DNA from 2 places in the Streptomyces sp. NPDC003034 genome. Region 2 is predicted to be linked to the other one. Evidence: predicted binding sites of a transcription regulator. Region 2 holds the regulator's gene; the other holds the start of a gene.
What was found. The regulator HrcA, encoded in region 2, represses chaperone genes, less so after heat shock. The targets are predictions, from matches to a motif close to TTNGCACTCNGNNNNNCNGAGTGCNAA.
Positions count from the first base shown of each region.

Region 1: the regulator HrcA is predicted to act here: its motif matches at 3,147-3,173, upstream of groES (co-chaperone GroES).

Region 1 is NZ_JBSFTS010000001.1:160,971-176,101, reverse strand. It holds gene ACWDX7_RS00920 (SDR family NAD(P)-dependent oxidoreductase) at 1-55, shown strand, start outside; gene ACWDX7_RS00915 (ester cyclase) at 127-834, shown strand; gene groL (chaperonin GroEL) at 931-2,559, opposite strand; gene groES (co-chaperone GroES) at 2,696-3,004, opposite strand; gene ACWDX7_RS00900 (FtsW/RodA/SpoVE family cell cycle protein) at 3,473-4,867, shown strand; gene ACWDX7_RS00895 (polysaccharide deacetylase family protein) at 5,009-5,983, opposite strand; gene ACWDX7_RS00890 (class I SAM-dependent methyltransferase) at 6,160-7,380, shown strand; gene ACWDX7_RS00885 (hypothetical protein) at 7,521-7,829, opposite strand; gene ACWDX7_RS00880 (hypothetical protein) at 7,972-8,250, opposite strand; gene tsaD (tRNA (adenosine(37)-N6)-threonylcarbamoyltransferase complex transferase subunit TsaD) at 8,250-9,404, opposite strand; gene rimI (ribosomal protein S18-alanine N-acetyltransferase) at 9,397-9,876, opposite strand; gene tsaB (tRNA (adenosine(37)-N6)-threonylcarbamoyltransferase complex dimerization subunit type 1 TsaB) at 9,909-10,586, opposite strand; gene ACWDX7_RS00860 (L,D-transpeptidase) at 10,721-11,278, shown strand; gene ACWDX7_RS00855 (hypothetical protein) at 11,356-11,562, opposite strand; gene tsaE (tRNA (adenosine(37)-N6)-threonylcarbamoyltransferase complex ATPase subunit type 1 TsaE) at 11,678-12,244, opposite strand; gene ACWDX7_RS00845 (alpha/beta fold hydrolase) at 12,195-13,481, opposite strand; gene alr (alanine racemase) at 13,426-14,562, opposite strand; gene ACWDX7_RS00835 (NAD(P)H-hydrate dehydratase) at 14,908-15,131, opposite strand, start outside.
Region 2 is NZ_JBSFTS010000002.1:384,930-400,060, reverse strand. It holds gene ACWDX7_RS04150 (PhoH family protein) at 1-581, opposite strand, end outside; gene ACWDX7_RS04145 (PfkB family carbohydrate kinase) at 786-1,886, opposite strand; gene ACWDX7_RS04140 (ribonuclease Z) at 2,060-2,974, opposite strand; gene ACWDX7_RS04135 (histidine triad nucleotide-binding protein) at 2,977-3,336, opposite strand; gene ACWDX7_RS04130 (16S rRNA (uracil(1498)-N(3))-methyltransferase) at 3,563-4,306, opposite strand; gene ACWDX7_RS04125 (nitronate monooxygenase) at 4,303-5,394, opposite strand; gene dnaJ (molecular chaperone DnaJ) at 5,540-6,682, opposite strand; gene hrcA (heat-inducible transcriptional repressor HrcA) at 6,683-7,699, opposite strand; gene ACWDX7_RS04110 (MBL fold metallo-hydrolase) at 7,859-8,584, shown strand; gene ACWDX7_RS04105 (DUF3097 domain-containing protein) at 8,613-9,416, shown strand; gene hemW (radical SAM family heme chaperone HemW) at 9,557-10,789, opposite strand; gene ACWDX7_RS04095 (AMP-dependent synthetase/ligase) at 10,911-12,803, opposite strand; gene lepA (translation elongation factor 4) at 13,052-14,917, opposite strand.

The sequences.
Region 1 (15,131 bases), on a different contig from region 2:
CGGGCTCCTGGGCGGCGTGACCTCCCGCACGGGCCGCAAGTACGGGCCCCGGTAACTCGCGAGTAAACCCCCACACGAGTGAAATCCTCCTAAAATGGACATGCCCCATCCAGTCCGGGAGGTGCCATGACATTCGTACAGATAATCGATTACAAGACCAGTCGGCAGGACGACCTCAACCAGCTGCTGGACCGGTACGTCTCGCAGAGCCAGGGCAGGCGCACGGTTACCCACAGCATCGTGGCCAGGGACCGCGACGCGGAGAACCACTACGTGGACGTGGTCGAATTCCCCTCGTACGAAGACGCCATGAAGAACTCCCACCTCCCGGAGACGGACAGGATGTTCCAGGAGATGGTGGCGCTGTGCGAGGGGATGCCGACCTTCACCAACTTGGACGTGGTCCGCGACGAGAACCTCAACAAGATGCTCGCCGCCCGGATGTTCGACGAGCTGGCCGCCACGGGGGACCGCTCCATGGCCGAGGAACTCTTCGCCTCCGACTACGTCGACCACGACATCCTCAAGGCGGACCCCGCGGCCGAGGGCATCGACGGCCTGATGGCGGACCTCGCCATGTGGCGGTCCTCTTTCGACGACATGTCCTTCACCAAGGACCACCAGATCGCCGAAGGCGACTTCGTCACCACCCTGTGGACCTGGAACGCCACGCACACGGGCGAGTTCATGGGTCAAGCGCCGACCGGCAAGAAGGTGACCACGACCGGCTCGACGACCTTCCGCTGTAAGGACGGCATGATCGCCGAGGGCTGGTGGCACTACGACATCATGAACGTGATGCGGCAGCTGGGCCTGATGGAGCAGATGGGATGACGGCCTGACCCCGTCCTCCCCCACGGGCAACGGGAAGGCCCCCGGCCCGCCGTACGAAACGGCGGACCGGGGGCCTCTCGTGTGCGGGCGACAGCGTCAGTGGCTGTGGCCGTGACCGTGGCCGTGACCGGCGTCGCCCTCGTCCTCCGCCGGCTTCTCGACGACCAGGGTCTCGGTCGTGAGCAGCAGGGAGGCGATGGAGGCGGCGTTCTCCAGCGCGGAACGGGTGACCTTGACCGGGTCGATGACGCCGGCCTTGACCAGGTCGCCGTACTCGCCGGTGGCGGCGTTGAAGCCCTGGCCCTTGTCGAGCTCGGCGACCTTGGAGGTGATGACGTAACCCTCCAGGCCGGCGTTCTCGGCGATCCAGCGCAGCGGCTCGACCGCGGCGCGGCGAACGACCGCGACACCGGTGGCCTCGTCGCCGGTCAGGCCCAGGTTGTCCGCGAGGACCTTGACGGCGTGGACGAGCGAGGAGCCACCGCCGGAGACGATGCCCTCCTCGACCGCGGCGCGGGTCGCCGAGATGGCGTCCTCAAGGCGGTGCTTCTTCTCCTTGAGCTCCACCTCGGTGGCGGCGCCGACCTTGATGACGCAGACGCCGCCGGCGAGCTTCGCCAGGCGCTCCTGCAGCTTCTCGCGGTCCCAGTCCGAGTCCGTGGACTCGATCTCGGCCTTGATCTGGTTGACGCGGCCCGCGACGTCCTCGGACTTGCCGCCACCGTCGACGATGGTGGTGTCGTCCTTGGAGATGGTCACGCGGCGCGCGGTGCCCAGTACGTCCAGACCGGCCTGGTCGAGCTTGAGGCCGACCTCCTCGGCGATGACGGTGGCACCCGTGAGGGTGGCCATGTCCTGGAGCATCGCCTTGCGGCGGTCACCGAAGCCGGGGGCCTTGACGGCCACCGCGTTGAAGGTGCCGCGGATCTTGTTGACGACGAGGGTGGAGAGCGCCTCGCCCTCGACGTCCTCGGCGATGATCAGCAGCGGCTTGGAGCTGCCGGCCTGGATGACCTTCTCCAGCAGCGGCAGGAGGTCCTGGATGGAGGAGATCTTGCCCTGGTTGATCAGGATGTACGGGTCGTCGAGGACGGCCTCCATACGCTCCTGGTCGGAGACCATGTACGGGGAGAGGTAGCCCTTGTCGAAGGCCATGCCCTCGGTGAACTCCAGCTCCAGGCCGAAGGTGTTGGACTCCTCGACGGTGATGACACCGTCCTTGCCGACCTTGTCCATCGCCTCGGCGATGAGCTCGCCGACCTGCTGGTCCTGCGCGGAGAGCGCGGCCACGGCGGCGATGTCGGACTTGTCCTCGATCGGACGGGCGGTGGCGAGGAGCTCGGCGGAGACGGCCTTGACAGCCGCGTCGATGCCCTTCTTCAGGGCGGCCGGGGAGGCACCCGCGGCGACGTTGCGCAGACCCTCGCGGACCAGCGCCTGCGCCAGCACGGTGGCGGTGGTGGTGCCGTCACCCGCGATGTCGTTGGTCTTGGTCGCCACCTCCTTCACGAGCTGGGCACCGAGGTTCTCGTACGGGTCGTCCAGCTCGACTTCGCGAGCGATGGTGACACCGTCGTTGGTGATGGTCGGCGCGCCGAACTTCTTGTCGATGACGACGTTGCGGCCCTTGGGGCCGATCGTCACCTTCACCGTGTCGGCAAGCTTGTTGACGCCGCGCTCAAGGGCGCGACGGGCGTCCTCGTCGAACTTCAGAATCTTCGGCATGGGAGCGGTTCAGTCCTCTCGTTGCGATCCTCGGCCGCTCACCGCGACCGCCACCGCCTAGAACGAACTACGCCCCTCGCCGCCCGGCATCAGCAGGGTGACCAGGGGCGTAGCTCAAACAAAACTGGTAAGCGAATTACTTCTCGACGATCGCGAGCACGTCGCGAGCCGAGAGGACGAGGTACTCCTCGCCGCTGTACTTCACTTCAGTGCCGCCGTACTTGCTGTACAGCACGACGTCGCCGACGCTGACGTCCAGCGGGAGACGCTGGCCGTCCTCGAAGCGGCCCGGGCCAACCGCGAGGACGACGCCCTCCTGGGGCTTCTCCTTCGCGGTGTCCGGGATGACCAGGCCGGAGGCCGTGGTCTGCTCGGCGTCGAGCGGCTGGACCACAATGCGGTCCTCAAGCGGCTTGATGGCAACCTTGGAGCTGGCGGTCGTCACGATCCGACCTCCCCCTTCGGAGATGCGGGGTTAACTGTCTGAGGGGGCGACCAGGTCGATCCGTCGTCGCGGGTGCCGGACCTGCCCTGTCGCTATTGGCACTCACCAGGGGCGAGTGCCAGGTGCGAGACTATTCCGGCGATTAGCACTCGGTCAAGCGGAGTGCCAATTCCCGCCCCTCGGGCGTTGCGCGGAGCGGGCCCGCAGCCCGTGTTTCCGGGGGTTTCGGCGGGTCTTGATCTTTTTCGGCACCGGGTGCGGCGGCGGCGCGCGGCGACCCCGCAGGAACCACGGGCCGGGCCTCGTCGTCGTAGTTGATATGAAGATAAAGCGCCTCATTGCCGAGCAGATCGGACTCAAGGCTTCCGCAAGCCCCGACGCAGCGGGCGCCACTTCCTCATCACGGCGGGCGCCCCGGGCCTCTCCACCACCGCCGACCTGCCCCGTCCCCACGGACGGCGGCGGCCCGTGCGCGGACTGAGGCCCGTGACCTCGGCGGGCACCCGGCGCCGGACCGAAGCGCTGCTGCTGGCCTTCGTCGTCGTCATCGCCGTGTTCGGCCACGCCTGCGCGGGCCTCGCGATGAACGACGAGCTGCCGCCCGACCTCGCCGGATTCGCGATCAGCCTGACCCTGCTGTCGCTGGTGGCGCATTTGGGCGTGCGCCGCTTCGCCCCCTACGCGGATCCGCTGATCCTCCCCCTCGCCATGCTGCTGACCGGGCTGGGGCTGGTCCTGCTGCACCGGCTCGACCAGGGGTACATCGAGCGGTACAACTCGGACGCGAACGCGCCCGGACAGCTGATGTGGACGGTGGTCGGGGTGGCCGCCTGCATCCTGCTGGTGGCACTGCTGCGCGATCACCGGCTGCTGCAGCGGTTCATCTACATCACGATGGCCGTCGCGCTGGTGCTCCTGATCGCGCCGGCGTTCTTCGGCGCGGACACCTACGGCGCCAAGCGCTGGATCATCCTCTTCGGCTTCTCGCTCCAGCCCGGCGAGTTCGTGAAGATCATGATCGCGGTCTTCTTCGCCGGCTACCTGGTCGTGCACCGCGACTCCCTGGCGCTGACGGGCCGCAGGTTCCTGGGCATGCGGCTGCCCCCCATGCGCCAGCTCGGCCCCATCATCACCGTGTGGATCGTGTCGATGCTCGTGCTGGTCTTCGAGCGCGACCTCGGCACCTCGCTGATCTTCTTCGGCGTCTTCGTGGTCATGCTGTACGTCGCCACGGAGCGCACCAGCTGGATCGTGTTCGGCGTGCTCATGGCAGCGGTGGGCGCCTTCGTGGTCGGCTCGACGCAGCCGCACGTCAAGGCCCGCGTGGCCGCCTGGCTGGAGCCGCTCTCGTACTACTGGCCGAACCGCCCGCCCGGGGTCAACTCGGACCAGGCGGCCCAGGCGCTCTTCAGTTTCGGCACGGGCGGCCTGTCCGGTACGGGTCTCGGCATGGGCCACCCGGAGCTGATCAAGTTCGCGGGCCGCAGCGACTTCATCCTCACCACGGTCGGCGAGGAGCTCGGGCTGGCCGGGGTCATGGCCGTCCTGATCCTCTACGGACTCCTCGTGCAGCGGTGCCTGCGCATGGCGCTCGGCGCCCGCGACCCCTTCGGCAAGCTGCTCGCGGTGGGCCTCGGCTCGGCGCTGGCCCTCCAGGTCTTCGTGGTCGCGGGCGGCGTCACGGGCCTCATCCCGCTGACCGGCAAGGCGCTGCCCTTCCTGGCGAAGGGCGGCTCGTCCCTCCTGGCCAACTGGATCATGATCGCCCTGCTGCTGCGCCTCAGCGACAGCGCGGAACGCCAACGCGAGGCGGACGCCCCCGGCCCGGCGGCGACCGAGAACGCCCCGGCGCGGGCGGCGTAGGAGCGGGCGGCGTAGCGGCGGGCGGGGAGCAGGGGCGGGCGGGGAGCAGGGCGACGGGGTCCGCGCTGTCCCCGTACCCCGTCGGGGACAGCGCGAGCGCGCCGGCGGCCGGGGTTCCGGCTACCGCCCGGCGCGCGGGCTTCACAGATAGTCCTCCAAGCGGGCCACGGCATACCCCTTGTCCGTGACGGTCTTCATGAGATGGCGGATCATGTCGGGCATCGTGCCCTTCCAGTCCTCCCGTCCCCGGAAGTGCGTGAGGATGATGTCGCCGGGGTGCAGGTCCCGGTCCCACTCGCGGTAGTCCATCCGGTTCGGGAACACCTCGGCGTTCCACAGCGGAGCCGCCTTGATGCCGCAGGACTTCGCCGCGCGCAGCGTGTCCTCGTTGTAGTTCCCGTACGGCGGCCGGAAGAGCGTCGGCCGCTTGCCGAACCGCTTCTGGATCACGTCCTGCATGCCGCAGATCTCCTGGCGCTGCTTCTCGTACGACAGCGCCGGCATGTAGCGGTGGTTCAGGGTGTGGTTGTTCAGGGTGACGCCCGCCGCCTGCATCTTCTTGAAGTAGGCGTAGTCCTCGCGCACGAGGTAGTCACTGATGAACGCCGTGTACGGCAGTTGCAGTTCCTGCATCATCTTCAGGAACTCGGGGTCCTTCTCCGCGCCGTCGTCGATCGTCAGGAAGACGACCTTGTCCTCCGTGGGGACGGTGGTGAAGATCGGCGGCAGGTTCTCGCCGTCCTCCACCTCGAAGCCCTCCCGGGTGGTGATCTCGGGCTTCTCCTTCGGCGCGGGCGGGGCGGCGAGCGGCAGTTTGGCCAGGCCCCACTTCTTCGCGGCGAGGACGCGGGCCTGCTGGGCCGCCTTCAGCCGCTCCGCCTTGGTGCCGAGCGCGCCGGCCGCGCCCTTGCCGGCCTTCTCCGCCTTCGCCTGCTCTGCCTTCACCTTCTCGGCCTTGTCCGGTGCTCCGGATTCCGCCGAGCCGCAGGCCGTACCGAGGGCCGCGAGCAGAGTCGCGACCACTGCCGTTCCCGTCACCCCGAACCGGCCGCGCGGGCGCGCCGCGTACCGGTGACCGTGTTGCTTCTTATCTTCCTTTTGTCGTACTAGCTGCATAACTGCGGATCCTGGCACCGGACACGCCCCGGACCCCCGACGACACCGCGAGCGGCCGCCGACCTTCCCTCCAGTGGCCCACACCGCCCACCGCCCGACCACCCCGCCCCGACCACCCCGCCCGGTCGCCGGTCGCCGGTCGCCGGTCGCCGGTCGCCGGTCGCCGGTCGCCGACAATGGGTCCCGTGACCCCCGAAGACTTCGCCGCCCTCCTCACCCCCGAGGGCCGCGCCCTCCTCGATTCGCTCCGCGCCTACGACCCCGCCCAGGAGATCGCCGTCGCCACCCGGCTGCGCCGCGAGCACCCCGCCGGCCTGGTCTCCGCCGCGCTCGGGCAGGCCCGCCTGCGGCAGCGCGCGGTGGCGAAGTTCGGCGCCGAAGACGCCTTCCGGATGTACTTCACCCCCGGCGGCGGCGAGATGGCCACCCGCGCCTCCGTGGCCTCGTACCGCGCGCAGCGGCTCGCGGCCCTCGGCGTACGCTCCCTCGCCGACCTGTGCTGCGGTATCGGCGGTGACGCCCTCGCGATGGCACGGCTCGGCATCCGGGTGCTGGCGGTGGACCACGACCCGCTGACGGTCGCCGTCGCACGGGCCAACGCCGAGGCCCTCGGGCTGGCTGAGCTGATCGAGGTCCGGGAGGCTGATGTGACCCAGGTGGACGTCTGCGCCTACGACGCCGTCTTCATCGATCCGGCCCGGCGGGGCGGGCGCGGGCGCGTCTTCGACCCGGAGTCGTACTCGCCGCCGCTGTCCTGGGCCGTCCGCACCGCCGGGACGGTGCCGCACGCCGCCATCAAGATCGCCCCGGGCATTCCGCACGAGGCCGTGCCCGCGCGGGCCGAGGCCGAGTGGATCTCCGACCACGGGGACGTCAAGGAGGCCGTGCTCTGGTTCGGGACCTCGCCGGGGACGGTCCGCGCCACCCTGCTGCCCGGTCCGCGCGCCCTGCACACCGCCGATCCACTGCCCGACCCGCAGGCCGGGCCGGTCGGCCGCTACCTCTACGAGCCCGACGGCGCCGTCATCCGGGCCCACCTCGTCGCCGAGGTGGCCGAGCGGCTGGGCGGCCGACTGATCGACCCGACCATCGCCTACATCACCGCCGACGAGCTGCGCGCGACCCCGTACGCGACCGCGTACGAGATCACCGACGTGCTGCCCTTCGGGCTGAAGAAGCTCAAGGCGCTGCTGCGCGAACGCGGTGTGGGCGTCCTGACCGTGAAGAAGCGCGGCTCGGCGATCGAGCCGGAGGAGCTGCGCAGGAGGGTCAAGCCGCAGGGGCCGAACGCGGCGACGGTGTTTCTGACGCGGGTGGCGGGGGCTCCCTCGATGCTGATCGGCTCACCGGCGGCCGCTCCCGCGCCGGAGCCCGCGGCCGCGCGTCCGAGCCCGTAGGCCCTGTCGTCACAGTCCCGCCTGGCCCGGGCGTCTGGCACCCCACCTCTCCCCCAGCTACCGCAGGGAGGGCCCCCGGGTTGTCGTTGCGTCCGAGTACGTCCCGTACCCGGGCGCCCCGCCGCCTTGCGATGCGGGCACTACGCCGTAGGCCCGCGGAAGGCGCGTACCGCCCAGCGGTAGCGCGACCCCGCCTTCCCGGCGCCCAGCAGCCCGGTGATGCACAGGATCAGGCCGAGGCCCGTGCGGTACGCGAGTTCGCCGTACGTCACCTCGCCCGGCCGGGCCGGCTCCGGGAACCCGAAGCCCACCCACAGCCCGGCCGCGCACAGCCCCGGGGAAGCCGGCAGCCAGAGCAGGCTCCGCCCGGCGCGCGCACCCGGCGGTCGGCCGCCGGATCCCGGTCCGCCCCGGCCCACGCCCGCAGCAGCAGGCGCAGGCGCAGGCATGACCATAGCCCCGCCTTCCGGGCATGCCGCAATCCCCGCCGGGACCTCAAGGCGGGCGGACGGGGCCGGGCAGCATCCGTGATCCCGATCAGGACCGGTCCCCTTGGGACCGGTCCGGACCGGAGGGGACCGTCCGAACGGTCTAGACCGCGTCCGGGCCCGTCTCCACCGACTCGAACCGCCAGCGGTGCACCGCCCGCGCGATCAAGTCGGCCGAGGGCTCCGGCAGTTCGGGCAGGTCCGCCTGGACCCCCTTGTCCGTATCCCACCAGGTGATCACGAGCACCCGGTCCTGCGGGGCCCGGAACACCTCGCGGCGCACCGGCTCCCGGGCGAGGACCTGCGAGCGGGCCCACTCCAGCAGTTCGTTGCCCCGGCCGTCGGCGGCCCGGGCCTCCCACATCAGCGCGACCGTGCTCATCAGTACAGGTTGTCCTTGCTCAGCTCGTGCACGTGGTCGTGATCATGCCCGTGCCCATGACCCTGACCGTGGGCGTTGGCGTTGGCGTGGTCGTGGGGCTCGGCGGGAGCGACCCCCGGCACGTGCGGCTCCGTGACCGGCAGGGAGGAGTCCGCCGACATGTTCCAGTCCGAGGCGGGCCGGTTCCGCTTGACCATCTCCGCGCCCAGCGCCGCCACCATCGCGCCGTTGTCGGTGCAGAGCTTCGGCCGCGGCACCCGCAGGATGATCCCGGCGTCGTCGCACCGCTCCTGCGCGAGGGACCGCAGGCGGGAGTTGGCCGCCACCCCGCCGCCGATCATCAGGTGGTCGACGCCCTCGTCCTTGCACGCCCGGATGGCCTTGCGCGTCAGCACGTCGACCACGGCCTCCTGGAAGGACGCCGCCACATCGCGCACGGGCACCTCCTCGCCGGCGTTCCGCTTGGCTTCGATCCAGCGGGCGACGGCCGTCTTGAGCCCGGAGAAGGAGAAGTCGTACGCCGCGTCGCGCGGGCCCGTGAGGCCGCGCGGAAAGTTGATGGCCTTGGGGTCGCCCTCGCGCGCGAGCCGGTCGATGACCGGACCGCCGGGGAAGCCCAGCTGGAGTACGCGGGCGATCTTGTCGAAGGCCTCGCCCGCCGCGTCGTCGATGGTCGCGCCGAGCGGGCGTACGTCGGAGGTGATGTCGGGAGCCAGCAGCAGCGAGGAGTGCCCGCCGGAGACCAGCAGCGCCATCGTCGGCTCGGGCAGCGGCCCGTGCTCCAGCTGGTCCACGCAGATGTGCGAGGCGAGGTGGTTCACGCCGTAGAGCGGCTTGCCCAGCGCGTACGCGTAGGCCTTGGCCGCCGAGACGCCGACCAGCAGGGCCCCCGCCAGTCCGGGCCCGGCCGTGACGGCGATGCCGTCGAGGTCGCGGGCGCTGACCCCGGCCTCCTTCAGGGCGCGCTCGATGGTCGGGACCATCGCCTCCAGGTGCGCCCGGGAGGCGACCTCGGGCACGACCCCGCCGAAGCGCGCGTGCTCGTCGACGCTCGACGCGATGGCGTCCGCCAGCAGGGTGGTGCCCCGGACGATGCCGACGCCGGTCTCGTCGCAGGAGGTCTCGATGCCGAGGACGAGCGGTTCGTCAGCCATTGCTCTCACTGCTCTCACTTCTAGCTTGTGCGGGGTCGGTCAGTCGCATGACGAGCGCGTCGGCGTTCCCGGGCTGGTAGTAGCCGCGGCGGAAGCCGATGGGCTCGAATCCGAAGCGCTCGTAGAGCTTCTGGGCACGGGTGTTGTCCACGCGCACCTCCAGCAGCACCTCGGCGCATTCGAAGGCGCTGGCGGCGCGCAGGAGGTCGGTCAGGAGCCGGGCGCCGAGCCCGGTGCCCCACTGGTCGCGGGCGGCCGCGATGGTCTGTACGTCGGCCAGGTCGCCGGCGGCGGCCAGCCCGGCGTAGCCGACCAGCCGGCCGGTCCCGTCCTCGGCGACCACGTAGCGGCGGGTGGCCCGCGGCCCGCGGGCGTGGGCGAGCTCGGACCAGAACATGCCGGCGGACCAGGCGTCCTCGGGGAAGAGCTCCCGCTCCAGCTCCAGCACGGGCCCGATGTCCCACCAGCGCATCTCGCGCAGCACGACGAGGTCAGCGGCGGCCGTCACTGCGGGGTGACCACCTTGTAGTTCTTGGGCACCTGCGCGTCGGGGCGGCGCAGGTAGAGGGGGGCCGGGTTCAGACCCTCGGCGTTCTCGAACGGCACCCCGGCCGCCAGCCGTTCGGCGGCCAGCGCGGCCAGCGCGGCGGCCGACTGGTGCTCGGGCGCCCGCGCGTCCGGGAACACCCCGGGGTACAGGAAGGCGCCCTGGCCCACCGCGGGCAGCCCGGCGACCTGCTCGGCGATGTCGGAGGGGCGGTCCACGGCGGGCTCGCCGACGCGCGTGCGGGGGTCCTCGTACCGCGCCCAGTAGACCTCCTTGCGCCGTGCGTCGGTGGCGACGACGAAGGGCCCCTCGATCCCGGCGGTCCCCGCGGCGTACGCGAGGCCGTCGAGGGTGCACAGGCCGTGCACGGGCACGCCGAGCACGGCGGCGAAGGTGGCGGCGGTCACGAGGCCGACGCGCAGCCCGGTGTAGGGGCCGGGGCCGACTCCGACGACGATGCCGGTGACGGCATCGAGCTTCAGCCCGGCCTCGGCGAGGACCCGGTCCACGGAGGGCAGCAACAGCTCCCCGTGGCGGCGGGCGTCGACCTGATGCGACTCGGCGAGGACGGTCTCGCCGTCGTACAGGGCGACGGTGACGGCGGGCGTGGCGGTATCTACAGCGAGCAGGAGCACGCGAACAGCCTACGACTCCCACCCGCCGGCCCTTCGCGGCCGGTCTGGACGCACCCCGGCTGCTACCTTTCGACCGGGGTACCCGCGAGGTGCCCACCAGGCGGCGCGGGACAGGCGCGGAGAGGTGGAGCAAGGTGGCACGCAGCAGCTCGGGAATCGTGGCCGGGCTCACCGTGGCGGCACTCGCCGCGGTCGGCTTCCTCGGCTACCAGGCCTCCGCGACCGCGCCGGCGCCCCCCGCGCAGGCGGCCCCGCAGGCCCCGGTCGTCGCGCCGAGCCAGCCCGCCGCCCAGCAGGACCCGGCCAAGCCGGCGCCCGTACCGCCCGGCTCCGGCACCGGGGTGCGCGTCGTGTACTCCGTGAGCCAGAAGCGGGTGTGGCTGGTGGGCGAGGCCGGGCAGGAGCCGAAGTCGTTCCCGGTGGTGCCGAGCACGGTGCACCCCAAGCCCGGGACCTACACGGTCGGTTCGCGCTCGGGCGCGGTCACCGGCTCGGACGGGGTGCCGATCGAGCACGTCGTGCGGTTCGCCGTCACGGAGGGCGTGGCGGTCGGCTTCAGCGCCCGCGTGGACGGCGCGACGCCCGCGCCCGATCCGAACATGAGGACCGGCGGCGTGCGCATGTCGCGGGCCGACGCCGACGCCATGTGGGCCTTCGCGACGATCAACTCGAAGGTCGTCGTCCTTCCCTGAGGTCCCGGCCGTACGGCTCACTCTCACCCGTACGGAGGACCCCGTACGCCAAACCCGCACGGGGGACACCGGTCCCGTCAGGCCGCTTCGGTTTCCGGGGCGGCCTGTGCGCCGTTCCCGCCGAGCCCCGCGCGGCCGGCCTCGGCGGGCTCGTCGGCATCCGGTACGTGCGCCCGCGCGGGCGGCGTCGAGACGGCGGTGGCGGCCACGCCAGCGGCGAGCAGCGCCCGCATCGACACGGCGGACGGGCGTGGTTCGCGCTGTGCTCCTGCTGGTGCCGACATGACTGCCTCCTGGGCCCGGGACGCCGAACTTAGGCATACCTAAGAAACGCTCGGTACCATGGGACCACGCGGGCCGCCACCAGCGCAATATCTTCCCGACGAGTTGTCGGTACGTTTACCCCGGGAGGGCGGCGGCCAGTTCGTCGAGCCCGGCCGCGGCGGCCCAGCGCGCCCCGACACCGCGCACCGCGACCTGCCGTACGTCGTCCAGGACCTGCTCGTGGCCCACGGCCCGCCCGATCACCACGTGCAGGCGGTCGTCGGAGAGCTCCTCCACCTTGCCGTCGCCCCATTCCACGACGACCACGGACTCGGGCAGCGAGACGTCGAGGTCCAGGTCCTCCATCTCCTCCAGCCCGCCGCCCAGGCGGTAGGCGTCCACGTGCACCAGCGCCGGCCCCGCACCCAGCGGGGGGTGCACACGGGCGATCACGAAGGTCGGCGAGGTCACGGCTCCGCGCACGCCCAGCCCCTCACCGAGGCCGCGGGTCAGGGTGGTCTTGCCCGCCCCCAGCTCGCCGGTCAGCAGGACGAGATCGCCCGGGCGCAGCAGGCCGGCGATCCTGCGGCCCAACTCCTGCATCGCGGCGGGCGATTCGACGGTGATCAGGGTCTCGGCCGGGAATCCGGCCTCAGCTGCCGGCGCCTGGCCGCGCCGCGCTTCCAGCGGTACTTCTTCCATGTGGCCCCACGGTAGTCGCTGCGGGCACCACCCCGGCGCGCTCCAGCAGCTCCGTCAGCAGCCGTGTCACGGTCTCGGGCTGCTCCAGCATCATCAGGTGCCCGGCGGACTCCAGGACGGCCAGCTCGGCGCCCGACAGCGCGTCCTTGATGGCTTCGCTGTGCGCGAGCGGGGTGATCATGTCCCGGTCGCCCGCGATGACGGTGACGGGGATGTCCGCGAGCGCCTGGAGCGCCGCGCCCTTGTCGTGGATCTGGAAGGCCGGGTAGAACTCGGCCACCACGTCGATGGGGGTGGCCTCGATGAGCCGCTCCGCGAAGCGGGCGACGGCCGGATCCACGTCGCGGGAGCCGAAGGAGTACATCTTGATCATGCCCGCGAAGAGGTCGGCGGTGGCCCTGCGGCCCTTCTCCACCAGCTCCACCTGGGTGCCGAGCGCCTTGAGCACCCCCGGCAGCAGCCTGCGTACGGCGCCCAGCCCGACGGCGGGCAGCCCGTACGTGACCTCGTCCAGGCGGCCGCTGGAGGTGCCGACGAAGGCCACGCCCGCGACCCGCTCGCGCACGAGGTCGGGGAACTGCTCGGCCAGGCCCATGATGGTCATACCGCCCATCGAGTGACCCACGAGGATCAGCGGGCCCTCGGGCGCGGCGGCGTCGATGACGGCCTTCAGGTCGCGCCCCAGCTGCTCGATGGTCACCGGCTCGCCCTTCGCCTGGGCGAGGCCGCGCCCGCTGCGGCCGTGGCTGCGCTGGTCCCAGTACACGGAGCGGACCACTCCGCGCAGGGCGGCGCGCTGGAAGTGCCAGGAGTCCTGGCCGAGGCAGTAGCCGTGGCAGAAGACGACCGTGGCCGGTGCGGGGGCCGCGGCCTTGCGCCGCAGCCGCCTCTTGGCGTCCGCCGGGAGCGGGTCGACGCGGTCGGTCTCGTCCACCTCGTAGTAGAGCTCGGTGGCGTCCTCGGCCCGGCAGCTTCCCTCGGTCCCGCGCAGGGAGCCGTAGTCCCCGGCGGCGTCCAGCGCGAGGCGTGCCTTCATCCGCATGCCGCGCCCGACGGTGATCCGTTCGACCGCGACACCGGCGGCCGCGCCCGCGGCCAGTACGCCGATGGCGGCGCCGGCCCAGCCGGCCTTGCGCCAGTTCTCGCCCACGCCGCCGCCCACGCCGCCGCCCTCGCTCCGCTCAGCCGCCCAGGTACACCCGGGGCACTCGACTACCGATACGGGTGACGATCTCATACGCGATGGTGTCCGCCGCCTGGGCCCAGTCCTCGGCGGTGGGTTCGCCGCGCGCGGCATCGCCGAAGATCACGGCTTCGTCCCCGACCCGGGCGGTGTCCTCGCCCAGATCGACCACGAACTGGTCCATGGCGACGCGCCCGGCGACCCGGCGCAGCTTGCCGGCGACGAGCACCGGGCCGCGCCCGGAGGCGTGCCGCGGGATGCCGTCGGCGTAACCGGCCGGGACCAGCGCGAGACGGGTCTCGCGGTCGGTGACGTAGTGGTGCCCGTAACTCACCCCGTGGCCCGCGGGCACGGTCTTGACCAGGGCCAGGGAGGCCTTGAGGGCCATGGCGGGGCGCAGGCCCAGCTGGGCGGGCGTGCCGAGCTCGGGCGCGGGCGAGACCCCGTAGACGGCGAGCCCGCAGCGCACCAGGTCGAAGTGGGACTCCGGCAGGGTGAGGGTGGCCGGCGAATTGGCGATGTGCCGGACCTCGGGCTCGACGCCCTCCTTCTCGGCGTACGCGAGCATGTCGCGGAAAGCGGCCAGCTGGAGCGGGATCGAGGGGTGGCCGGGCTCGTCGGCGCACGCGAAGTGCGACCAGACGCCGGTGACCCGGACGGTGCCCTCGGCCTCGGCGGCGACGGCCGCCCCGACCAGTTCCGCCCAGTCGGCGGGCTGGCAGCCGCCGCGGCCGAGCCCGGTGTCGGCCTTGAGCTGGACGCGCGCGGTACGCCCGGCGGCGCGCGCGGCGGCGCGGACCTCGTCCAGCGCCCACATCGCGCTCACGGAGACGTCGACGTCGGCCTCGACCGCCTCCCGCCAGGGCCCGCCGGGGGTCCACAGCCAGCACATGATCCGGCCCCCGATCCCGGCGGCGCGCAGGGCGAGCGCCTCGTCGGGGGTGGCCGTGCCGAGCCAGGTGGCGCCGGCCTGCCGGGCGGCTTTCGCACACTCCAGAGCCCCGTGCCCGTAGGCGTCCGCCTTGACCACGGCCATCAACTCGGCCCGGGGCGCCCGCTCGCGCAGTGCGCGTACGTTCCCCCGTACGGCGTCAAGATCGATCTCGGCGTACACGCGCGTCGGTGTGTCGTTCATCCCCCCCAGTCTCTCAGAACCCCCACCCACCCCCAGCTCAGCCCCACCTTGGGCGCCCCTAACCTTGGAGCCCCTGGCCAGCCTTTCCTGCCCGGCCGGCGATTGAGGCGGCCTTTCCAGCCCCGCCGGCGCGTCCCAGCAGCCCTCCGGCACTGAGGCGCCCCCTTCCAGCCCCGCCGGCGTTTGAGGCGCGCCCTTTCAGCCCCGCCGGCGATTGAGGCGCGCCTTCCAGCCCCGCCAGGGGGCATCTCCGCACGGAGTCTGGGGGGGGTTAAGGCGCGGGGTCCGGGGCGGAGCCTCAGCAGCGGCGCCGCACCCGCACGCACCGCCCACCCCACGGCACGGTCACCCGTACACCCCCCGCCAAGCCCCCGGCAGGGCCTCGGCCACCTCCTGCGCGAGCACCGGCGCTCCGGCCGCCGCCCGCCTCCCCGCCAGCCCGTGCAGGTACGCGCCCACCGCCCCCGCGTCCGCCCCGGACAGCCCGCCCGCCAGCAACGCACCCGTCAGCCCCGACAGCACGTCCCCGCTCCCGGCGGTGGCCAGCCAGGGCGTCCCGGTCGGGTTCA
Region 2 (15,131 bases):
AAGCCCAGCCGCTCCCCCGCCTCGACGGCGGGCCGGGTCAGGATGATCCGGCTGACCTGCTTGGACTGCAGGGCCTGGACCGCCTTGGCCATCGCGAGGTACGTCTTGCCGGTACCGGCGGGGCCGATGCCGAAGACGATGGTGTGCTTGTCGATCGCGTCGACGTACCGCTTCTGGTTGAGGGTCTTGGGGCGGATGGTGCGGCCCCGGCTGGAGAGGATGTTCTGGGTGAGCACCTCGGCCGGCGTCTCGTCGGGCCCGTTGCCATTGCCGCCGGCGCTCGCCTTGAGCATGGCGATCGAGCGTTCCACTGCGTCCTCCGTCATCGGCTGCCCGGTGCGGAGCACCAGCATCATCTCGTCGAACAGGCGCTGGATCAGAGCGACTTCCGTCGCATCGCCGATCGCGCTGACCTGATTGCCCCGAACATGGATGTCGGCCCTCGGGAAGGCCTTCTCGATCACGCGCAACAGGGCGTCACCCGAACCGAGGACGGTCACCATCGGGTGCGTCGCCGGGACGGTGAAGTGGGCTCGCGCCTGCCCCGGCGCGGGGATGTGGGCTGTCGGTGTCTGAGTCATGGGCCGGCACTGTGGCCTGCACATACCTCCCGTTGAAGGGCCGCGCCGATCGACGACCTCCGGACTACCAAGCGTACGTCGCCGCCGCGCCATCCCCGAAAGGTTTTGCGCGCCCTTTCCCGCGCCGCACGCCGGTGATCCGGGCGGCGGCGGCCGCCGTGGGCGTGCCGGGGCCGGCGTACGGAGCCCTGCCCGGGCCGCGGGCTACACGGGGTGACGGAAGCCGATCGTCGGGACGGCCCTGCGGCGGGCGGCCGGAGTCGACCCCGGCGGGATCAGCGCGTCCAGGAAGCCGTACCGGCCCCGCAGCTCATCCGGTGCGCCGGCCCACCACAGGGCCACCTCGGGCCAGCCCGGGGCCGAGAGGGAGCCCCCGAACTCCTGGACCGACAGCGCGGCCGTCAGGCCGGCGAAGGCCAGCCGGTCCGCCAGCGGCCACCCCGCCAGGGTGCCGGTGAGGAAGCCCGCCACGTACACGTCACCCGCCCCCGTCGGGTCGAGCTCCTCGACCGCGATCCCGGGGACGTGGGCCGTCTCCCCGGTACGCCCGTCCACCGCGTACGAGCCCTCCGCCCCCATCGTCACCACCGCGATCGGCACCCGCTCGGCCAGCGCGCGGGCCGCCGCCCGGGGGCAGTCCGTCCGGGTGTACCGCATCGCCTCCCCCGCGTTCGGCAGGAAGGCCTCGCAGTGCTCCAGGTCGGCCAGGGCCCCCAGGTCCCACCGCCCGCTCTCGTCCCACCCCACGTCCGCGAAGATCCGCGCCCCGCGCCGCGCGGCCTGCCCGATCCATTCCTCGCCGGGCCGTCCCTGCCCCAGTGAGGCCACGGCCGCCCGGGCCAGCGGCGGGCACTGCGGGAAGGGGCCGGGGCCGGCGGGGGGCGGCGCCTCGTGGCCGTGCGAGACCATCGTGCGCTCGCCCTCGTAGGCCATCGAGACGGTGACGGGGCTGTGCCACCCGGGGACGGTCCGCGACATGGACAGGTCGATGCCCTCGCCCTGTTCGAGCGCGTCCCAGCAGTACTCGCCGTAGTGGTCGTCGCCGAAAGCCGCGGCCAGCGAGGTGCGCAGGCCGAGCCGGGCCAGGGCGGTGGCCATGTTGGCGACGCCGCCGGGGCTGGAGCCCATACCGCGGGCCCAGGACTCCGTACCGCGTACCGGGGCCGAGTCGAGGCCCGTGAAGATGATGTCGAGGAAGACCGTTCCGGTCAGGAAGACGTCGCAGCCCGGTTCCCGCGGGTCGCGCAGCGGACCGAGCGGGTCCACTGCTGCCGAGCGGCTCGTGAGGCTGTCCCGACTGGTCACGGTGTACTCCCCGGTGGGTGGTGTGCGGATCGGTGGGCCTTCCGCTGGCAGGCCCCGGGCGGAAACGGCCGGCTTTGCCCGTTCGGCGCAGGAGCAAACCCAGTGTGTCGCACCTCACCCGCGGAAGGTCCGCCGCGCCACTCGGTGGCCGGCAGCTCCCACGCGGTCAGGGCCTAGCCGCCCCGCTTGGGCAGGGGCACCCGGACCAGGTCCGCCGCGATCGTGAGCTCGCCTTCGAAGCCCGCCGCGCGGGCCTGGTGTTCGAAGACGGCGGGGTCGGAGTACCGCTGCGAGAAGTGCGTCAGCACCAGGTGGCGTACGCCCGCGTCCCGCGCCACCCGGGCCGCCTGGCCGGCGGTGAGGTGACCGTGCTCGGTGGCCAGCCGCTCCTCCTCGTCCAGGAAGGTCGACTCGATCACCAGCATGTCGCAGCCTTCGGCCAGCGCCGTCGCCCCTGGGCAGAGCCGGGTGTCCATGACGAAGGCGAACCGCTGCCCGGGCTTGTGCTCGCTGACCTGCTCCAGCGTGACCTCGCCGAGCCGCCCCTCGCGCTGGATACGGCCCACGTCCGGGCCCTTGATCCCGTGCCGGGCGAGCAGTTCGGGCAGCATGCGCCGCCCGTCGGGCTCGGTCAGCCGGTAGCCGAAGGACTCCACCGGGTGCGAGAGGCGCCGGGCCTCCAGCACGTACGGGGAACCGGGAGCGGTGGCCAGCGTCCCGTCGCCGGCCACCGGCTCCTCGCGCAGCGGCACGGTCTCGCGGTAGGCGGTGGCGTACCGCAGCCGGTCGAAGAACTGCTGCCCCGAGGCCGGGTAGTGCGCGGTGACCGGGTGCGGGACCTGGTCGAGGTTGATGCGCTGGATCACCCCGGCGAGGCCGAGGCTGTGGTCGCCGTGGAAGTGGGTGACGCAGATCCGGTTGATGTCGTGCGCGGCCACGCCCGCGCGCAGCATCTGGCGCTGGGTGCCCTCGCCCGGGTCGAAGAGGATGCCCTCGCCGTCCCAGCGCAGCAGGTAGCCGTTGTGGTTGCGGTGGCGGGTGGGGACCTGGCTGGCGGTGCCCAGCACCACGAACTCGCGTACGGACACGGCTATCCCGGCGGCCACTGGAGGCCGCGGCCGCCGAGGACGTGCGCGTGGGCGTGGAAGACGGTCTGACCGGCGCCGGCGCCGGTGTTGAAGACGATCCGGTAGCCGTGGCCGTCCACCTTCTCGTCCGCGGCGATCTGCCCGGCCTCGCGCAGCACGTCGGCGGCGATGGCCGGCTCGGCGGCCGCCAGCGCGGCGGCGTCGGGGTAGTGGGCCTTGGGGATGACGAGCACGTGCGTGGGCGCCTGCGGGTTGATGTCGCGGAAGGCGACGGTCGTCTCGCTCTCGCGGACCACGGTCGCCGGGACCTCCCCTGTGACGATCTTGCAGAACAGGCAGTCGGCCTGCGGTTCCCCGGCCATTGCTTCGCCTCCCGTGACGGTGATCGGTCCGGGCATCGTATCCACCCGGGGGCCGGTCGGCGGGCGCCGCCCGGCCGCGCGCCGGTCAACGGCCGAACCGGTCAACGGCCAAGCCGGTGAGGGGCGCAGGTCAGAGGGCGCGGGTCAGGGGGCTCGCCGGTTCAGCAGGCCGCGCAGGTCAGGGCCCGCGCCGTCCAGCAGGCGCCCAGGTCAGGGCGGGCGCCGGTCAGGACCAGCGCCCCGTCCGCGCCAGCAGGACCGCCGCCGCGGCGGTACCGGCCGTGGAGGTCCGCAGCACCGAGGCCCCCAGCCGGTACGGGAGGGCTCCGACCGCGGCGAAGGCGGCCAGCTCCTCCGGGGAGACGCCTCCCTCCGGGCCGACGACCAGCACGATCGAGCCCGTGGCCGGGAGCTCGGCGGTGGCCAGGGCCTGCGAGGGCGTGTCACGGTCCTCGTGGAGGACCATCGCCAGGTCGGCGCCGGCCAGCAGTGCGGCCACCTGCTTCGTGGACAGGGCCTCGGCCACCTCGGGGAAGCGGACCCGGCGGGACTGCTTGCCCGCCTCCCGGGCCGTGGCCCGCCACTTGGCCAGGGACTTCGCGCCGCGGTCGCCGCGCCATTGCGTGATGCAGCGCGAGGCCTGCCACGGCACGATCGCGTCCACGCCCGTCTCGGTCATCGTCTCGACGGCCAGCTCGCCGCGGTCCCCCTTGGGGAGCGCCTGTACCACCGTGATGCTGACGGCGGGCAGCGGTTCGCTCCCGGTCGCGGACACCGACACGGTCAGGCGGTCCTTGCCCTCGGCCGACTTCACCACCGCCTGCGCCCAGGCGCCCCGGCCGTCCGTGAGGACCAGCGCCTCACCCGGATTCAGCCGCTTCACGGAGACCGCGTGCCGGCCCTCGGGGCCGTCCAGGACGAATTCCGGCCCCGAGGGGACCTCTTCGACCACGAACACGGGGGCGGTCATGACGCGCTCCTCATCTGCATGTCTCGCAACGCTCTCTGTGCCTGGCCCAGTTCGGCCGCCAGTACCTCGACCAGTTCCCCCGCCGGGAGCGCCCGCGCCAGCCGGTGGCCCTGGCCCGCCCACAGCGCCATCCCCTGCGGGTCCCCGGCCGCGGCGGCCGCCTTGCGCAGCCCCGAGGTCAGGTGGTGGACCTGCGGATAGGCGGCCGGGGCGTACGGCCCGTGCTCCCGCATGAAGCGGTTGACCAGGCCTCGGGCCGGCCGCCCGGAGAAGGCCCTGGTCAGTTCGGTACGGACGAACAGCGGATCCGTCAGCGCCTTCTTGTGCAGCGGGTCCGCCCCCGACTCCGGGCAGGCCAGGAAGGCCGTGCCGAGCTGCGCCGCCCCGGCCCCCGCCGCCAGCAGCGCGGCGATCTGGGAGCCCCGCATCAGGCCGCCCGCCGCGATGATCGGGAGGGCGACCGCCTCGCGTACCTGGGCGACCAGCGCGAGCAGCCCGATGGACGCCGTGCCGTCGGCCTGCGGGTCGTCGCGGTGGGTGCCCTGGTGGCCGCCCGCCTCCACGCCCTGGACGCAGACCGCGTCGGCGCCCGCGTCCTGCACCGCCCGGGCCTCGTCGACGGAGGTCACGGTGACCACCGTGTACGTACCGGCCTCGCGCAGGCGGGCGAGCGCCTGGGGCGTGGGACAGCCGAAGGTGAAGGAGACGACCGGGACCGGGTCCTCGGTGAGGATGGCGAGTTTGGCGTCGTAGCCGTCGTCGCTGGTGCCGATGATGTCCTCGGCGGCGAGGGAGATGTCGTACCAGCTCGCCTCGCCGGCCAGCTGCCCCCGGTACGCCTCGACGGCGGCGGGATCCACGTAACCGGTCTGCGGCATGAAGAGGTTCACGCCGAAGGGGCGGCGGGTGAGCGCGCGCAACCGCTTGATCTCCTGGTACATGCCGTCGGCGGTCTTGTAGCCCCCGGCGAGGAAGCCGAGCCCGCCCGCCTCGCACACCGCGGCGGCGAGCGGCGGACAGGAGGCGCCGCCCGCCATGGGAGCCTGCACGATCGGGTAGGGGGAGAGACCGTTCGGTGCGGTGGACATGGAGTGCATCGTGCCATGTCCCGCTCACGGGACCGAATCATGGCATTCGCCTGGCATAGTCCGCTTCCGGGCGCGTGCCGGATCATGCGTCGAGCCCGGTCCGGGGCGTCCCCGGGCCGGGCTCGTACGCATGGTGCCAGGCCGGTCAGCGGCCGTTGAACGCGTCCTTCAGCCGGCTGAACAGACCCTGCTGCCCCGGCGCGAACTGGCCCAGCGGCCGCTCCTCACCGCGCAGCTTCGCGAGCTGGCGCAGCAGGTCCTCCTGCTGGGCGTCCAGCTTGGACGGGGTGGTCACCTCGACGTGGACCATCAGGTCGCCGCGCCCGCCACCGCGCAGGTGGGTGACGCCGCGCCCGTGCAGCGGGATCGACTGGCCGGACTGGGTACCGGGCCGGATGTCGATCTCCTCCATGCCGTCCAGCGTCTCCAGCGGGCACTTGGTGCCCAGGGCGGCCGCCGTCATCGGGATGGTCACCGTGCAGTGCAGATCGTCCCCGCGACGCTGGAAGGTCGGGTGCGGCAGCTCGTGGATCTCCACGTACAGGTCACCGGCGGGGCCGCCGCCGGGGCCGACCTCGCCCTCGCCCGCGAGCTGGATCCGGGTGCCGTTCTCGACACCGGCCGGGATCTTGACCGTCAGGCTGCGGCGGGAGCGGACCCGCCCGTCGCCCGCGCACTCGGGGCACGGGGTCGGGACCACGGTGCCGAAGCCCTGGCACTGCGGGCAGGGGCGGGAGGTCATGACCTGGCCCAGGAAGGACCGGGTGACCTGCGAGACCTCACCGCGGCCACGGCACATGTCACACGTCTGCGCCGAGGTACCGGGAGCGGCACCCTCACCGGAGCAGGTGGTGCAGACGATGGCCGTGTCGACCTGGATGTCCTTGGTCGTCCCGAAGGCCGCCTCGTCCAGTTCCAGGTCGAGGCGGATCATGGCGTCCTGGCCGCGCCGGGTCCGCGAGCGCGGGCCGCGCTGCGAGGCCTGGCCGAAGAAGGCGTCCATGATGTCGGAGAAGTTGCCGAAGCCACCCGCTCCGAAGCCACCCGCTCCGCCGCCGGCGCCGCCGGAGGAGGACAGCGGGTCGCCGCCGAGGTCGTAGACCTGCTTCTTCTGCGGGTCCGAGAGCACCTCGTAAGCCGCGTTGATCTCCTTGAAACGCTCCTGCGTCTTCGGGTCCGGATTCACATCCGGGTGAAGTTCACGCGCGAGGCGGCGGAAGGCCTTCTTGATCTCGTCCTGCGATGCGTCGCGGCGCACGCCGAGAACGGCGTAGTAGTCCGTGGCCACTTACGACTCCGCCAGGATCTGTCCGACGTAACGTGCCACTGCGCGTACCGCTCCCATCGTTCCGGGGTAGTCCATGCGGGTCGGTCCGACCACGCCGAGTTTGGCGACTGTTTCGCCGCCCGAACCGTAACCGACCGAGACGACCGACGTGGAGTTCAGTCCCTCGTAGGCATTCTCATGCCCGATCCGTACGGCCATTCCCGACTCATTGGCCTCGCCGAGCAGCTTGAGGAGCACGACCTGCTCCTCCAGCGCTTCGAGCACCGGCCTGATGGTCAGGGGAAAATCGTGTCCGAAGCGGGTGAGATTGGCGGTACCGCCAATCATCAGCCGTTCCTCGGCTTCCTCGACCAGGGTTTCGAGGAGCGTCGCGAGCACGGTGGAGACGGTGCCGCGGTCCTCCGCCTCGAAGGATTCGGGGAGGTCCTGGACGAGCGGGGGCACATCGGTGAAACGGCGGCCGACGACCCGGCTGTTGAGCCGGGCCCGCAGGTCCGCCAGCGAGGTCTCCCCGAAGGGGCTCGGGCAGTCGATCAGCCGCTGCTCGACACGTCCGGTGTCCGTGATCAGTACGAGCATCAGCCGGGCCGGGGCCAGCGACAGCAGCTCGACGTGGCGCACGGTGGAGCGCGTCAGCGAGGGGTACTGCACGACCGCGACCTGCCGGGTGAGCTGGGCGAGCAACCGCACCGTACGGCCGACCACGTCATCGAGGTCGACGGCGCCGTCGAGGAAGTTCTGGATGGCCCGGCGCTCGGGCGAGGACAGCGGTTTGACCCCCGCCAGCTTGTCGACGAAGAGGCGGTAGCCCTTGTCGGTGGGGATCCGGCCGGCGCTGGTGTGGGGCTGGGCGATGTAGCCCTCCTCCTCCAGCACGGCCATGTCGTTGCGCACGGTGGCGGGCGAGACGCCGAGCCGGTGCCGCTCGGTGAGCGCCTTGGAGCCGACCGGCTCCTCCGTCCCGACGTAGTCCTGGACGATGGCGCGCAGCACTTCGAGTCTGCGTTCGCTGAGCATCGCGCACACCTCCACCTGTGTTGCGTGTTGTCGTCGCCGGTCTTCCGCGGTCTTCGCTTCGTTGGCACTCTGAGCGTTCGAGTGCCAGCGATCCCCGCTCAGTGTACGGCCGTGCGGTACGCCCCTAGCAAGGGCGGCCCGCCAAGGTAGCGTCGTCGCATGGACGTGCGTTGGGAAGAGGCGGGCTGGGAACGGCTGACCGGACGCGCCGGCCGGCGTCGGCTGCCGGTGTGGGACTGCACCGTGGGGCTGGTGGCGGGCGACGATTCGGTCCTCCTGGTCGATCCCGGCTCGTCCCTGCGGGAAGGGGCGGGGATCCGGGCCGAGGCGCAGCGGCTGACCGGCCGGCGCGTGACCCATATCGCATTCACCCACGGACATTTCGATCATGTACTGGGCGCTGCCGCCTTCGCCGGGGCCGAGGTGTACGGGGCGGTCGGCCTGGACTCCCTGCTGGCGGCCGACCGGGAGGCGCTGCGGGACTCCGCCGTGCGGCACGGGCTGGCGGAGCGGGAGGCGGCCGAAGCCGTGGAGATGCTCGTGCTGCCCCGGCATCCGGTGTCGGGCGAGTGGACGCTGGAGCTGGGCGGGGTGCAGGTGCTCCTGGCCAATGTGGGGCCGGGCCACACCGGGCACGACCTGGCCGTCTTCGTGCCGGGTGAGCGGGAGGTGGTCTTCTGCGGGGACCTGGTCGAGGAGTCCGGCCCACCGCAGGCGGGGCCGGACGCCGTACCAGGGCAGTGGCCCGCCGCTCTCGACCGGCTGCTGTCCCTGGGCGGCGACGACGCGCTGTACGTGCCGGGTCACGGAGCGGTGGTCCCGGCGGACTTCGTCCGTGCGCAACGCGCCACACTGGCGGCCCGTTTCGGCGTGTCGGAGGCGTGAGCGGTCCGGCTCTCCTACTGTCGGCCGGATGCGCGAGTACTCCCCCGACCTGACCCCGCAGTGGAAGCGCCCCAAGGCCGTGCCCGAGGTGGCGGCGGAACCGGGCCTGGTCATCGAGGTGGCGGGTACGGATTTCTGCGGCGCGGTGGTGGCCTGCGAGGCGGGCACGGTGACCCTGGAGGACCGCTTCGGCAAGCGGCGGGTGTTCCCGATGGAGCCGCGGGGCTTCCTGCTGGAGGGGGCGGTGGTGACGCTGACCCGCCCGCGGCGCGGCAGCCCCGCGGCCGCGGCCCGGACGGCCTCCGGCTCGATCGCCGTACCGGGCGCGCGGGCGCGGGTGGCGCGCGCGGGCCGGATCTATGTCGAGGGCCGCCACGACGCGGAGCTGGTGGAGCGGGTCTGGGGCGAGGACCTGCGGATCGAGGGCGTGGTGGTGGAGTACCTGGAGGGCATCGACGACCTCCCGGCCGTCGTGGCGGAGTTCGCCCCGGCGCCGGACGCCCGCCTGGGCATCCTGGTGGACCACCTGGTGCCGGGCTCGAAGGAGTCCCGTATCGCGGCGTCGGTGACCTCGCCCAACGTCCTGATCGTCGGCCACCCGTACGTGGACGTCTGGCAGGCGGTGAAGCCGTCGGCGCTGGGCATCGCGGCCTGGCCGGTGATCCCGCCCGGCCAGGACTGGAAGACGGGCGTCTGCCGGTCCCTGGGCTGGCCGGCCAACACGGGAGCCGCCTGGCAGCACATCCTGTCCCACGTGACCTCGTACCGCGCCCTGGAACCAACCCTCCTGGGCCGCGTCGAAGAACTGATCGACTTCGTAACGGCCCCATAGCCAGTCCCGCCCCGGCGGCGTTTGGGGCCCCGGGGGCCCGGGTCGCGCCCGACGAGCCGCCGCCATCCAGCCCCGCCGGCGATTGAGGCGCGGGGGTCTGGGGGCAGAGCCCCCAGCAAGCAGCCGGGCAGCGCCCGGGGCTAGTCCACCAGGTCGCGGACCACCGCGTCGGCCAGCAACCGCCCGCGCAGCGTCAGCACGGCCCGCCCGGCGGCATACGGCGCGGCCTCCAGCAGCCCGTCCGCGAGCGCGCGCCCCGCCGCCGCGAAACCCGCCGGCGCGAGCAGCGACAACGGCACGCCGTCCACCAGCCGCAGCTCCAGCAGGATCCGCTCCACCCGCCGGTCCTCCTGCGACAGCAGCTCCCGCCCGGCGCCGGGAGAGCGCCCCTCCGCCAGCGCGGCGGCATACGCACCCGGATGCTTCACGTTCCACCACCGCACCCCGCCCACGTGCGAGTGCGCGCCCGGCCCCGCGCCCCACCAGTCGGCCCCGCGCCAGTACAGCTCGTTGTGCAGGCAGCGCCCCGCCTCCGAGGTGGCCCAGTTCGACACCTCGTACCAGGAGTAGCCGGCCCCCGCCATGACCGAGTCCGCGATCAGGTAGCGGTCGGCGTGCACGTCGTCGTCTGTCATCGGGACCTCGCCGCGACGGATCCGGCGGGCCAGCTGAGTGCCCTCCTCCACGATCAGGGCGTACGCGCTGATGTGGTCCGGACCGGCCCCCAGCGCCGCCGAGAGCGTGGTCCGCCAGTCCTCGTCACTCTCGCCCGGCGTCCCGTAGATCAGGTCCAGGTTGACGTGCTCGAAGCCCGCCGCCCGCGCCTCCGCGACGCACGCCTCCGGGCGTCCCGGCGTGTGCGTGCGGTCCAGCACCTTCAGGACGTGCTGCTTCGCGCTCTGCATGCCGAAGGAGACGCGGTTGAAGCCACCCGCGCGCAGCTCCGCCAGGTACCGCGGATCCACCGACTCCGGATTGGCCTCCGTCGTGATCTCGGCATCGTCGGCCAGGCCGAATTCCTCCCGGATCGCGGCGAGCATCCGTACGAGGTCACCCGCGGGCAGCAGCGTCGGCGTGCCCCCGCCCACGAAGACGGTGCGCACGGCCCTCGGATCGTCCCCCAGGACCTTGCGCGCCAGGCGGACCTCGTCGATCAGGGTGTCGGCGTAGTTCTCGCGCGAGGCGAGCACGCCTCCGGTGCCCCGCAGCTCGGTCGCCGTGTAGGTGTTGAAGTCGCAGTACCCGCAGCGCGTGGCGCAGTACGGGACGTGCAGGTAGAAGCCGAGCGGCCGCTCGGCGGCTCCCGCCAGGGCGTGCGACGGCAGCGAGCCGTCTGCGGGCATGGGTTCACCGTCGGGCAGTGCGGAAGGCATGCACCCATTGTCCCGCACCCGCCGGCTCCCCCGGCCCCGCCGGCCCCGCCACCTGCGGGGGGGCCTGGACGGGCCGGGCCCGGCCCCTCCAGGCCGCGCACCCGACCCGCCGTGACCAGCGCTACGCCTCCAGGGATCCCTCGTACATCTCGTCGATCAGGTACTTGAACTCGCGCTCGACCACGGGCCGCTTCAGCTTCAGGCTCGGCGTGAGGTCACCGTGCTCCACGTCCAGGTCCCGCGGCAGCAGCCGGAACTTCTTCACCGTCTGCCACTTCTGCAGGCCCTCGTTCAGGGTCTGCACGTACGTCTCGATGAGCCGCGTGGTCTCCGGCGCCGCCACGACCTCCGCGTACGTCTTGCCCTCCAGGCCGTGCTCGGCGGCCCAGCCCAGGATCGCCGGGCCGTCCAGCGCGATCAGCGCCGAGCAGAAGTTCCGGTCCGCGCCGTGCACCACGATGCTCGACACGTACGGGCAGATCGCCTTGAACCGTCCCTCGATCTCGGCCGGGGCGACGTACTTCCCGTTGGAGGTCTTGATCAGGTCCTTCTTGCGGTCGGTGATGCGCAGGTAGCCGTCCGGGGAGAGCTCGCCGATGTCGCCGGTGTGCAGCCAGCCGTCCGGCTCCAGGACCTCGGCGGTCTTCTCGGGCAGGTTGTGGTAGCCCTGCATGATGCCGGGGCCGCGCAGCAGGATCTCGCCGTCGTCGGCGATCCGGACCTCGGTGCCGGGGAGCGGCTTGCCGACGGTGCCGGTGCGGTAGGCCTCGCCCGGGTTGACGAAGGATGCGGCGCTGGACTCCGTCAGGCCGTAGCCCTCCAGGATGTGGATGCCGGCGCCCGCGAAGAAGTAGCCGATCTCGGGGGCCAGGGCGGCGGAGCCGGAGACGGCGGCGCGCAGCTTGCCGCCGAAGGCCTCGCGGAGCTTGGAGTAGACGAGCGTGTCGGCGATCTTGTGCTTGGTGGTGAGGCCGAAGGGCGCCGTGGCCTGGCCGGTGCGCCGGAAGTTGTCCTGGGTGACCTTGGCGTACTCGCGGGCGACGCCCGCCGCCCAGAGGAAGATCTTGTACTTGGCGCCGCCCGCGGCCCGGGCCTTGGCCGCGACCCCGTTGTAGACCTTCTCGAAGATGCGCGGAACGGCCGCCATGTACGTCGGCTGGACGACCGGCAGGTTCTCGATGATCTTGTCGATGCGGCCGTCGACGGCGGTGACGTGACCGACCTCGATCTGGCCGGAGGTCAGCACCTTGCCGAAGACGTGGGCCAGCGGCAGCCACAGGTACTGGACGTCGTCCGCGTTGATCAGGCCGGTCGCCACCGTCGCCTTGGCCATGTACGACCAGCTGTCGTGCCGCAGCCGCACGCCCTTGGGACGGCCGGTGGTGCCGGAGGTGTAGATCAGGGTGGCGAGCTGGTCGGCGGTGATGGCCGAGATCCGCTCCTTGACCGCCTCGGGATGCTTGGCGAGGTACTCCGCACCGCGCTTCTCCAGATCGGCGAGGCTCAGCACCCAGCCCTCCGGGTCGCCCTCGGCGGACACCGCGTCGGCGGTGTTCATGACGACGACGTGCGCCAGCTCGGGAAGGTCGGCGCGGTGCGCGCGGGCCTTCGCCAGCTGCGTCGCGTCCTCGGCGATGAGCACGCGGCTGGCCGAGTCCGCGAGGATGTACGCCGACTCCTCCGCATTGGTGCTCGGGTAGACGGTGGTGGTCGCGGCGCCCGCGCACATCACGCCGAGGTCGGCGAGGATCCACTCCACCCGGGTGTTGGAGGCGAGCGCGACGCGCTCCTCCGCTCGCAGCCCGAGGTCGATCAGCCCGGCGGCGATGGCGAAGACCCGCTCGGCCGCCTGTCCCCAGCTGAGCGACCTCCAGTCGTCGGGAGCGCCCTCGCCGCCGGCGGCCGGCACCGGGAACCGGTACGCCTCCGCGTTCGGCGTGGCGGCGACGCGCTCAAGGAAGAGGGCCGCCACGGTGGGCGGGCGGTTCTCGATCAAGGTCTGTGTGTCGCTCACGGACGTCCTCCGGGACCACGCGGGCTGGGCTGTCGTGACGGCTCATGCTCCGGTGCGCTGACTCAGGGCTTGTAACTGGCGAGTAACCATCGAGCAGTGATCAGACTAGGGGCCCTCCGCCTGGTGCGTAAGAGTCCGCGAGCGGCCGATTCATAACGAAACAGGCCCCCGCGCCGGTGCACGGGGGCCTGCTCGCGTCCTCGCGCCGCGCGGCGCCCAGGCGCCACTCACCGCAAGGCTGCACAGGGCTACTTCTTCTTGGCGCCGGACTCGTCGCTGGAGAGGACGGCGATGAAGGCCTCCTGCGGGACCTCCACCGAGCCGACCATCTTCATCCGCTTCTTGCCTTCCTTCTGCTTCTCCAGCAGCTTCCGCTTACGGGAGATGTCACCGCCGTAGCACTTGGCGAGGACGTCCTTGCGGATGGCGCGGATGGTCTCGCGGGCGATGACCCGCGAGCCGACGGCAGCCTGGATCGGCACCTCGAAGGCCTGCCGCGGGATGAGCTCGCGCAGCTTGGCGACGAGGCGCACACCGTAGGCGTAGGCGGCGTCCTTGTGCGTGACGGCGGAGAAGGCGTCGACCTTGTCGCCGTGCAGCAGGATGTCGACCTTGACCAGGCTGGAGGCCTGCTCGCCGGTGGGCTCGTAGTCGAGGGAGGCGTAACCGCGCGTCTTGGACTTCAGCTGGTCGAAGAAGTCGAAGACGATCTCGGCGAGCGGCAGGGTGTAACGGATCTCGACGCGGTCCTCGGAGAGGTAGTCCATGCCGAGGAGGGTGCCGCGACGGTTCTGGCACAGCTCCATGATCGCGCCGATGAACTCGGTCGGCGCGAGCACGGTGGCCCGCACGACCGGCTCGAACACGTCCGAGATCTTGCCCTCGGGGAACTCGCTCGGGTTGGTGACCGTGACCTCCTTGCCGTCCTCCAGGACCACGCGGTAGACCACGTTGGGGGCGGTGGCGATCAGGTCCAGGCCGAACTCGCGCTCCAGGCGCTCGCGGACCACGTCCAGGTGCAGCAGGCCGAGGAAGCCGACGCGGAAGCCGAAGCCGAGCGCCGCCGAGGTCTCCGGCTCGTAGACGAGCGCGGCGTCGTTGAGCTGCAGCTTGTCCAGGGCCTCGCGCAGGTCCGGGTAGTCCGAGCCGTCGAGCGGGTACAGGCCCGAGAAGACCATCGGCTTCGGGTCCTTGTAGCCGCCGAGCGCCTCGGTCGCGCCGCCGTGCAGGCTGGTGATGGTGTCACCGACCTTGGACTGCCGGACGTCCTTCACGCCGGTGATGATGTAGCCCACCTCACCGACGCCGATGCCGTCGGCCGGGGTCATCTCCGGGGAGGAGACACCGATCTCCAGCAGCTCGTGCGTGGCGCCGGTGGACATCATCCGGATGCGCTCGCGCTTGTTGAGCTGGCCGTCGACGACACGGACGTAGGTCACGACACCGCGGTACGAGTCGTAGACCGAGTCGAAGATCATCGCGCGGGCCGGGGCGTCCTTGGGGCCGACCGGGGCCGGGACCGTGGCGACGATCTTGTCGAGCAGCGCGTCCACGCCGAGACCGGTCTTCGCGGAGACCCGCAGGACGTCCTCGGGCTGGCAGCCGACCAGGTTCGCGAGCTCCTCGGCGAACTTCTCCGGCTGGGCGGCCGGCAGGTCGATCTTGTTCAGGACCGGGACGATCGCGAGGTCTTTCTCCATCGCCAGGTACAGGTTGGCGAGGGTCTGCGCCTCGATGCCCTGGGCGGCGTCCACCAGGAGGACCGTGCCCTCGCAGGCGGCCAGCGAGCGGGAGACCTCGTAGGTGAAGTCGACGTGCCCGGGGGTGTCGATCATGTTGAGGATGTGGGTGCTGCCCTGGTCCTCGCCCGTCCTGGGCGCCCAGGGCAGCCGGACGGCCTGGGACTTGATGGTGATGCCGCGCTCACGCTCGATGTCCATGCGGTCGAGGTACTGGGCGCGCATCTGCCGCTGGTCGACCACACCGGTGAGCTGGAGCATCCGGTCGGCAAGGGTCGACTTGCCGTGGTCGATGTGCGCGATGATGCAGAAGTTGCGGATCAGCGCCGGGTCGGTACGGCTCGGCTCGGGCACGTGGCTGGGGATCGCGGGCACGCAGTGTCCTGATTCTCGGGTCGCAGTCGGAAGCGTTGGCGAAGCGTCGGTCTGAGCGGGAGTCCGCGTCGCGCCGCTTTCGTCGGGGCGATGTGGATCCATACGCAGACTCCCATGGTCCCATGGACGGGGCAGTGCGCTCGGTTTGGGCCGTCCGGATCGTGCCTGGTAGCCTGGGCAGCTGTGTCTCGTACGCCCTCTCAGTCGGGGGTCT